DNA from 3 places in the Rhodopseudomonas sp. WA056 genome. Region 3 is predicted to be linked to each of the others. Evidence: predicted binding sites of a transcription regulator. Region 3 holds the regulator's gene; each other region holds the start of a gene.
What was found. Region 3 encodes PhoB, which activates phosphate uptake and scavenging genes when phosphate is short. Its sites were predicted from a motif close to TGTCATNNANCTGTCAT; they were not measured.

Region 1 (3,273 bases), on a different contig from region 3:
CTGGGCGCGCTGCTCGATCCGCTCGCCGACAAGGCCCTGCTGGTCTCGATCTACGTCTCGCTCGGGATCTGGGGCGCGATCCCGCGCTGGCTGGTCATTCTGGTGGTGTCGCGCGACATCATGATCGTCGGTGCGGTGATGATCTCCTGGGTGTTCGGCCGTCCGATCCCGATGAAGCCGCTGATGGTTTCCAAGCTGAACACTGTCGCCCAGGTGTCGTTCGCCGCACTGGTGCTTGGGGCGCTGGCCTTCGCCTTCGAGCCGGCGCCGTACGACCTGCTGCTGATGGCGGCGGTGACCGTCTTGACCTTGCTTTCCGTCTCCCTCTATCTCGTCGAATGGATGCGGCACATGAGCACGATCGAGCCAGGCCGTTGACCGCGGCGGCCGGCCGCGTTTTCGGGCCGGCATGGAGCGCCCTGTGGCAGTTCGCGTTGAACCTCGACAACTAGCTCTCGATCTGCCGCACGCCGAAAGCCTGTCGCGCGAGGATTTTCTGGAAGGCTCGGCCAACACCGCGGCGCTCTCTTTGATCGAGAGTTGGCCGGACTGGCCCAACCGTATCATGATGCTGGTGGGCCCCGAGGGGAGCGGCAAGAGCCATCTGGCCGCGATCTGGGCCGAACTCGCCGGGGCGCGGTCGACCGCGGCGCAGGCGTTGAATGCGGCGGCGGTGCCCGGCGCGCTGGCGACCGGCGCGGTGGTCGTCGAAGACCTTGCGCCGGGCAGCTTCGACGAACGAGCGCTGTTCCACCTGATCAACATGGCCCGCGAAGACGAAGCCTATGTGCTGTTCACCGGCCGCCTCGCGCCTTCGGCCTTTCCGGTGGAGTTGCGCGACCTGAAGTCGCGGTTGCGTGCGGTGCCTGTGGTCTCGCTACTGCCGCCCGACGATGCGCTGTTTCGTGCCCTGATCGTCAAGTTCTGCGCCGACCGGCAGATGTGCATCGACGCCGGTCTGGTCGGCTATCTGGCCAACCGGATCGACCGTTCGTTCGTCGCGGCACGGCGCGTGGTCGAGAAACTCGACACCATGGCGCTGCGGCTCGGCCGGCCTGTGACACGGGCACTGGCGTCCGAGATTCTGCGCGACGATTGAGCGGCCTGCGGCAATGATGCCGCCAGCGCGCCGCTTGACGGCTTCTGTGCCTCGTTTCTCAATGTCATGGAAACGTCATGCCACGTCCGCATTGTCTCGCGGCGCCGCAGCCGCGGCGCGTTACATCCTGGTCTGGATCGATTCCTCATGGACTCCGAGCAAGTGATTGCGATCGAAGAGAAAAAAGGCGAGGCCGAGCCGGCCTCGATGGTTGCAGCGGGCCCCGAGCGATTCATCAATCGCGAGCTGTCATGGCTGCACTTTAACCGTCGGGTGCTCGAAGAATCGGTCAATCCGCACCATCCGGTGCTGGAGCGGGTCCGGTTTTTGTCGATTTCGGCCAACAACCTCGATGAGTTCTTCATGGTCCGCGTCGCCGGTATCAAAGCGCAGATCCGCGAGGGCATCACTGAACGCAGCCCGGACGGGCTGACGCCGTCCGAACAGCTTGGGCTGATCAACGAGGCTGTTTCGAAGCTCGCGAGCGATCAGCAGTCGATCTGGCGCGAGTTGCGCGGGGTGCTGGGCGATCACGGTATTCTGTTGCTGGACGGAAAGGACGTCACGAAATCGGAGCGCGCTTGGGTGGAGGATCATTTCCTCCACAACATTTTCCCGCTGTTGACGCCGCTGGCGATCGACCCGGCGCACCCGTTCCCGTTCATTCCGAGCCTCGGCTTCACAATCGGCCTGCAACTGGCGCGGGTATCCGACGGCAAGCCGATGAATGCGTTGATACGGATGCCGGCGCGGATCGACCGTTTCATCCGTCTGCCCGGGAATGGGCGCGACCAGACCGTCCGGGTGATGGCGCTGGAGCAGGCGACCTCGCTGTTCATCGGACGGCTGTTCCCCGGCTACCACGTCAAGGGGCAGGGCTCGTTCCGGATCATCCGCGACAGCGAACTGGAGATCGAGGAAGAGGCCGAGGATCTGGTCCGGCTGTTCGAGACCGCGCTGAAACGGCGCCGCCGCGGGTCGGTGATCCGGCTCGAAGTGGATTCGGCGATGCCCGAAGAGCTGCGGGTGTTCGTGCAGCGCGCGCTCGGCGCCGCCGACGACGAGGCGTTCCTGGTCGACGGTGTGCTGGCGATGAACGAGCTGTCGCAGCTCACCCGGGTCGATCGCCCCGACCTCGAATTCGTGCCCTACGTGCCGCGGCATCCGGAGCGGGTGCGCGACCATGGCGGCGACATCTTCGCGGCGATCCGGCAGAAAGACCTGATCGTCCACCATCCGTATGAATCGTTCGACGTCGTCGTCCAGTTCCTGCAGCAGGCGGCGCGCGATCCCGACGTCGTCGCGATCAAGCAGACGCTGTATCGGACCTCGAACAACTCGCCGATCGTCCGCGCGCTGGCCGAGGCCGCCGAGGCCGGCAAGTCGGTCACCGCACTGGTCGAGCTGAAGGCGCGGTTCGACGAGGAAGCCAACATCCGCTGGGCGCGCGACCTGGAGCGCGCCGGCGTGCAGGTGGTTTACGGCTTCCTGCAGCTCAAGACCCACGCCAAGCTGTCGCTGGTGGTGCGGCGCGAGGGCGGCAGTCTCACCACCTACATCCACACCGGCACCGGCAACTACCATCCGGTGACGGCCCGTATCTATACGGACCTGTCGTACTTCACGTCCGATCCGATCCTCGGCCGCGACGCCGCGCGGGTGTTCAACTACATCACCGGCTATGCCGAGCCGAGCGACATCGAGAAGATGGCGGTGTCGCCGATCACGCTGCGCAAGACTATGCTGGCGCACATTCGCGGCGAGACCGACTTCGCCCGCAATGGCAAGCCGGCGGCGATCTGGCTGAAGATGAACTCGCTGGTCGATCCGGAGATCATCGACGCGCTGTACGAGGCTTCGCGCGCCGGGGTGACGGTCGAACTCGTGGTGCGCGGCATCTGCTGCCTGCGGCCGGGGGTGCCGGGCCTGTCCGACAACATCCGGGTGAAATCGATCATCGGCCGGTTCCTCGAGCACGGCCGCATCTACTGCTTCGGCAACGGTCACGGACTGCCGAGCGCCAAGGCGGCGGTGTACATCTCTTCGGCCGACATGATGCCGCGCAATCTCGACCGCCGGGTCGAGGTGCTGTGCCCGATGCTGAACCCGACCGTGCATCAGCAGGTGCTGGAACAGATCATGGTCGCCAACCTGAAGGATACCGAGCAGAGCTG
Region 2 (3,273 bases), on a different contig from region 3:
GAACTTCGTCAGCTACGCGCTGCTGCGGTTCGAGGTTAACGTCCGCGGCGCCGCCGTGATGGGCTTCGTCGGCGCCGGCGGCATCGGCCAGGATTTGATCGAGGCGGTGCGCAAGTTCTACTACAGCGACGTCAGCGCCATCCTGCTGCTGATCATTGTCACCGTGATGGCGATCGACTATTTCACCGAAGGCGTGCGCCGCCGCCTGATCGGTCAGGAGCGACGATGAGTACCGCCCGCCGCACCCTGAGCTTCGGCGACGAGGCCGGCATCGTCGCCCGCTTCCCCGAACAGTTCCGCGCCGACTGGGTCAGGCGCGGAAAGCTGATCGGCGGCCTGACTTTGGCTGCAGCCATCTTCCTATTCGGCCTGATCCGGCTCGAGATCCCGTTCGACCGGCTGTTCAGCGGCACTGGACGGCTGATCGAATTTCTCGGCCTGATGCTGCCGCCGGATCCGGGGTCGTGGCAGCTCGCCCAAATCTATCTGCATGCGATGGGCGAAACCCTGGCAATCGCGTTTCTCGGCACGCTCGGCGGCGCGCTGCTGGCGTTTCCGGTATCGTTCCTGGCGGCCCGCAACGTGCTACGCATCCGTCCGCTGCAATTGCTGACACGCCGCCTGCTCGACGCGGTGCGCGGCATCGACACCCTGATCTGGGCGCTGATCTGGGTCGGCGTCGTCGGTCTCGGCCCGTTCGCCGGCATTCTGGCGGTGATGTGCTCGGACTTCGGCAATTTCGGCAAGCTGTTCTCCGAAGCCTTCGAGGCCGCCGACGACAAGCCGAGCGAAGGCGTCAAGGCGACCGGCGGTTCGCATCTGCACAGCGTCCGCTTCGGCATGTTGCCGCAAGTGGTGCCGATCCTCGCCAGCCAGGTGCTGTACTTCTTCGAATCCAACACCCGCTCCGCCACCATCATCGGCATCGTCGGCGCCGGCGGCATCGGGTTGCAGCTCGCCGAGCAGATCCGGGTGCTGGAATGGCAGAAGGTGTCGTTCCTGATCCTGATGATCCTGGTCACCGTGGCGGCGATCGACTGGATCTCCAGCAAGCTGCGGTTTGCGATCATTGGGCGAAAGGCGGTCGCTTAAGGCGCGGCGATCATCGCACTCTCAACCGTCATCCTCCGCGCAAGCGGAGGATCCAGTATTCCAGAGCGTCCGTGCTCTGCCGCGAACTCTCTGGAATACTGGTTCGCCCGCCTGCGCGGGCGATGACGTGAGCGCAGGGCGGCCCTAATCCGGCTCGATCACGAACTCGACCCGCTCTGCCGCAAAGCGGGCACGGGAAGTCAGCAGCGGAGTGCCGTCGGCGGCGACATCGATGCTCTCCACGACCAACACCGGGCGCCCGGCAGGCAGATCGAGCCGCGCAGCATCGGCCGCATCCACGATCGAAGCGGTGATCCGGGTCGACAGCCGCCGATAATCGTTGACGCCGTAATGCGCCAGCACCTTGGTCATCGAGCGTTTCGCGGCGAACACCTTGGGCGCGTCGGGAAATCGCACCGCCGACAGCCAGGTGGTGCCGCGGCTGATCGGCACGCCGTCCGCCGACCGCAGTGCTTCGATCCGGAATAGCGGCGCACCGATGTCGAGATCGAGCTGGCCGGCCAGCGCGCCGGTCGCCGGCTCGCGCTCCGCGGCGATCAATTGACCGCGCGGCTCGCGGCCGCCCGCATTGATGATTTCGGAAAACCGCGTCCGGGTGCGCAGCGGATAGGCGATCCGCCGGCTGCGCACGAAAGTGCCGCTGCCACGCTCGGCGCGCACCAATCCACGCTCCGCCAGCGCTGCGAGCGCCCGCCGGACGGTGTGACGGTTCACCCCATAATTCTCGGCGATCTCGGTCTCCCCCGGCAGTTTGCCGCCGGGCAGATAGCGGCCGTCGGCGATCGCCAGCTCGATGCCGTCGGCGACCTGACGCCACAACGCGACGCCTGAAGTGAGTGCCTCGGCGGTCATGACAGGCACGCTTTTGTGATCAACGCCACGGAATTCGTCGTCATCGAGTTTTCACATTGTGCTTCTATCAAGTTGTCTATTAACATAGACAACTTGAATTGGGCAATGGCGATGCACGCGGAGACACAAAACTCCCCCGAACAAGCCGCAACCACGCGCCGGCGCGCCGCGATGGCGGTGCTGGCCGCATCCGAGACTGCCGCGATCGGCGCGCGCATCGACGCACTGGCTCCGCCGGCGTTCACGCTGCTGCGCGAGCCGGAACAGGGCTTGGTGATGCTGCGCGGCCGGATCGGCGGCGACGGCTCCGCCTTCAATGTCGGCGAGGCGACGGTGTCGCGCGCTGCGGTGCGGCTCGCCAGCGGCGAGGTCGGGTTCGGCTACACGCTGGGGCGAGATCGCACCAAGGCGAAGCTGATCGCGCTGTGCGACGCGCTGCTGCAATCGGCGGACTATTCGGCTGCGGTCGAGACCGAGGTGATCGCGCCGCTGCGGACTGAAGTCGAAGCCGCACGCGCCGAAAAGGCCGCCCGGACGGCTGCCACCAAGGTCGATTTCTACACGCTGGTGCGAGGCGAGGGCTGACCATGACCACCACCGAACTTTCCTCCGGCTTTGCCGACAAGGTGCTCGGCGCGCAATCGACCTTCCGCGCCGTGATGGAAGCGATGGCGCGGCCCGGCCGCATCCAACGCATCACGGTCGAGGCCGGCACACCGGCGCCGCTGATGCACGCCAGCGCCGCACTGGCGCTGACGCTGTTCGACCACGACACGCCGATCTGGCTCGACGCCGCGATCGCGGCGGACGGCACGGTCGCGCGCTGGCTGAAGTTTCACACCGGCGCGCCGCTGACCGACGATCCTTCTACCGCGGCGTTCGCGCTGATCGGTGACGGCTCGGCGCTACTGCCGTTCGAGCGGTTCGCGCTCGGCACGCCCGAATATCCGGATCGTTCGACCACACTCATTATTCAAGTGCAGGCGCTGGGCTCCGGCGACGGCTTCCGGCTGCACGGTCCCGGCATCGATGGCGAGACGCTGCTGCAGGCATCGCTGCAGCCGGCCGACCTGTTCGATCGCCTGAGTATTAACGCAGCGCTGTTTCCGCGCGGCCTCGACGTGGTGCTGGTGAACGGCGATCAAATGGTGGCGATCCCGCGCACCACGCGCCTCAGCCAAGGGAGCTGACCGATGTATGTCGCAGTCAAAGGCGGCGAACGCGCCATCGACAATGCCCACCGGCTGCTCGCCGATGCCCGCCGCGGCAACCGCGACGTGCCGGAGCTGACGCTCGACCAGATCTCCG
Region 3 (3,273 bases):
CCGCCAAGATCGAGGAACTGATCGACGAGCTCAAGGAGCAGTACACGATCGCGATCGTCACTCACAACATGCAGCAGGCGGCCCGCGTGTCGGAATCGACCGCCTTCATGTATCTCGGGGAACTGATCGAGTTCGGGCCGACCAACAAGATCTTCACCTCGCCGAACGATCGGCGCACCCAGGATTACATCACCGGCCGGTTCGGCTGACGCCGCGGGCGAGGAGAACGGACATGGGATTCGAGCACACCACCAAGGCGTTCGACGGCGATTTGCAGGAGTTGACGCGGTTGGTCGCCGAAATGGGCGGCCTCGCCGAACGCCAGATCGTCGACTCGGTCGACGCGTTGATTAGGCGCGACGTCGCGCTGGCCTCGCGCGTGGTTGCGGCCGATGCCGAGATCGACCAGATGCAGCGCAGCATCGAAGAGCGCGCGGTGCTCACGATCGCCCGGCGGCAGCCGATGGCGATCGACCTGCGCGAGATCGTCGGGGCGATGCGGGTCGCGACCGATCTGGAGCGGATCGGCGATCTGTCGAAGAACATCGCCAAGCGCGTCAATGCCATCGACAGCGACTTTCATCCGCTGAAGCTGATCCGCGGACTGGAGCACATGACCGATCTGGTGCAGTCGCAGGTCAAGGCGGTGCTCGACGCCTACACGGCCCACGATCTGCCGGCCGCGATGGTGGTGTGGAACGGTGACGAGGAAGTCGACGCGATCTGCACCTCGCTGTTCCGCGAGCTGCTCACCTACATGATGGAAGATCCGCGCAACATCTCGTTCTGCATCCATCTGATGTTCTGCGCCAAGAACATCGAGCGGATCGGCGATCACGCCACCAACATTGCTGAGACGGTATTCTACATGATCGAGGGGCAGCAGATCATGGACAAGCGCCCCAAGGGCGACACGACGACCTTCGCGAACGCGACGCCGGGCAACTGACGTCGATCCCGCCGCCGGCTCCCGGGCCGCCGGCGGTGCACGAACCGGGACGAGGACTAAGACGAGGACGACGATGGCTGCGCGCATTCTGGTGGTCGAAGACGAGGAAGCGCTGACGACGCTGCTGCGATACAATCTGGAATCCGAAGGTTACGAGGTCGAGGCGGTGGCGCGGGGCGACGACGCCGACACTCGGATGAAAGAGCGAATTCCCGATCTGGTGGTGCTGGACTGGATGCTGCCGGGCCTGTCCGGCATCGAGCTGTGTCGCCGGCTGCGGGCCCGCCCGGAAACCAAGCAACTGCCGATCATCATGCTGACGGCGCGCGGCGAAGAAAGCGAACGCGTCCGCGGGCTCGCGACCGGTGCCGACGACTACATCGTCAAGCCGTTCTCGGTGCCGGAACTGTTGGCGCGGGTGAAGGGTTTGCTGCGCCGGGCGGCGCCGGAGCGGCTCGCCACCGTGCTGGCCTACGGCGATCTCGAACTCGACCGCGACAAGCGCCGGGTGGCGCGTTCCGGCCGGCCGATCGATCTCGGACCGACCGAATATCGGCTGCTCGAGTTCTTCCTCGAACATCCCGGCCGGGTATTCAGCCGCGAGCAACTGCTCGACGGCGTGTGGGGCCGCGACATCTACATCGACGAGCGCACTGTCGACGTCCACATCGGGCGCCTGCGCAAGCTGCTGAATATCGGCCGCGAACAGGATCCGATCCGCACCGTCCGCGGCGCCGGCTACGCCCTCGACGACCGCTTCGCCAAGGTGGAAGGCAGCCCATCGTAGTTGTTAGCAGGTTTGCGACGGAGGGTGGGTAAGGCGAAGCTTGCCCACCAAATCCCTCGTTTCAAACAGCGCTGACCGCGAACGTGATCTTGTGACCCGTGGGCACGACGCTACGCGCCCTTGCCGACCCGACCGCTTTTGCGATCGTTCAGCCGCGGCCTCAGCCCAACATCGCAGCATCACCCTCCGCGAAAGCGGAGGATCCAGTCTTGCAGTGAGTTGGGTGGGAAGTAACGGACGCTCTGGCATACTGGGGCGCCCGCTTTTGCGAGCGATCACAGTTTGGCAGGGTGTCGCGGCCCTGCGCTGCGCGAGCGCGGTTCGCCGCGGCGTTGGGCCGGCGGCGTCAGTCTAGCGGGTGGTCTTCGGCGCTTGGCGGCGGCGGTCGCCGACCGGCTGATAGGCGATGCGCGAGTGATGCGCGCAGTACGGCAGACCCGGCAGTGACTTGCCGCCGCAGAAGAAGAATTCGGGGCTCGACGGATCGCCGACCGGCCAGTGGCAGGTGGCTTCGTTGAGTTCCAGCAGCGACAGCCGCTGGTTCATTGGTACCACGTTGTCGAACGCGATCGGATCGGGCTCGGCCTCGACCTCGAAGGCGTGCGCCAAAGCGGTGTTGCCGCGCGCGACCGGGCGCGTGACCCTCATCATCTGCTGCACAGGGCGGGCCTTGCGCTGCCGCGGCGCCGCCGAGGTCGGGCTCTTGGCCCGGCCCGACAGGCCGAGGCGGTGGACCTTGCCGATCACGGCATTGCGGGTGACGTTACCCAGCTCAGCGGCAATTTGACTCGCCGACAGCCCGCCCTCCCACAATTTCTTCAACTGCTCGACGCGCTCGTCGGTCCAGGTCAATGCCGTCATAGTTCTATCCCTTCCTGCCAGCGGGCGCCGAGACTGGGGCGCGGAACCGCGGCTGTGAGGTCGTCAAAATCTCTGCTGTCAGAATCCCTTAGCGCTCGCCGGACGACCCCTGCCGCCCCGGCGTTACGCCTCGTTCGAGAACACGAAATGGATTACAAACCGCGCACGAGATGTCGTACCCGACAGGCAAAAGGCTACAATATGCCGTGACTCGGGCGCAAGAGTCCGACCCGGTGCGTCCACACCTTCTCCTGTGAGTGAGTCCGCGAAGCCACAACAAACAGCAGCGCTGATGCTTTCCGGCAGCACTTCGTCGAAGCTCCGTGTTGACAGTGAGTTCGACGCTTCTAGAATAATCCCACGTGCCGCCTGGAAAGGCGGCACGTTTCGTTTCCGGGGTACGTTGTCCCAGACTGCGTTCGTGTCATGCGCGTGACGCGTCCGGCCGGCGGCCCGTTTTTTCCGATCGGATCGGCCATGTCTCAGAGCGCTGCAACGTCCCATCTCCTCCCGGTTTTCGCCAGAGCGGATGTCGCGTTCGAGCGCGGCGAAGGTGTCTGGCTGCACGGGACCGACGGTGAGCGCTACCTGGATTTCACCAGCGGCGTCGCGGTCAACGCGCTCGGTCATTGCCATCCGCATCTGGTCGAAGCCTTGCAGCAGCAGGCGACCAGGC

Region 1: a site for PhoB is predicted at 1,162-1,178, ahead of DU475_RS05775 (RNA degradosome polyphosphate kinase). Genes of this name have one in related genera too.
Region 2: a site for PhoB is predicted at 2,004-2,020, ahead of phnF (phosphonate metabolism transcriptional regulator PhnF). Genes of this name have one in related genera too.

Annotation. Positions count from the first base shown of each region.
Region 1 is NZ_QPFS01000017.1:18,584-21,856, forward strand. It holds gene DU475_RS05765 (CDP-alcohol phosphatidyltransferase family protein) at 1-378, shown strand, start outside; gene DU475_RS05770 (P-loop NTPase family protein) at 422-1,099, shown strand; gene DU475_RS05775 (RNA degradosome polyphosphate kinase) at 1,247-3,273, shown strand, end outside.
Region 2 is NZ_QPFS01000116.1:9,960-13,232, forward strand. It holds gene phnE (phosphonate ABC transporter, permease protein PhnE) at 1-229, shown strand, start outside; gene phnE (phosphonate ABC transporter, permease protein PhnE) at 226-1,092, shown strand; gene phnF (phosphonate metabolism transcriptional regulator PhnF) at 1,237-1,965, opposite strand; gene phnG (phosphonate C-P lyase system protein PhnG) at 2,077-2,550, shown strand; gene phnH (phosphonate C-P lyase system protein PhnH) at 2,553-3,155, shown strand; gene DU475_RS19155 (carbon-phosphorus lyase complex subunit) at 3,159-3,273, shown strand, end outside.
Region 3 is NZ_QPFS01000173.1:2,179-5,451, reverse strand. It holds gene pstB (phosphate ABC transporter ATP-binding protein PstB) at 1-209, shown strand, start outside; gene phoU (phosphate signaling complex protein PhoU) at 233-949, shown strand; gene phoB (phosphate regulon transcriptional regulator PhoB) at 1,023-1,736, shown strand; gene DU475_RS22265 (GcrA family cell cycle regulator) at 2,088-2,597, opposite strand; gene DU475_RS22260 (aspartate aminotransferase family protein) at 3,075-3,273, shown strand, end outside.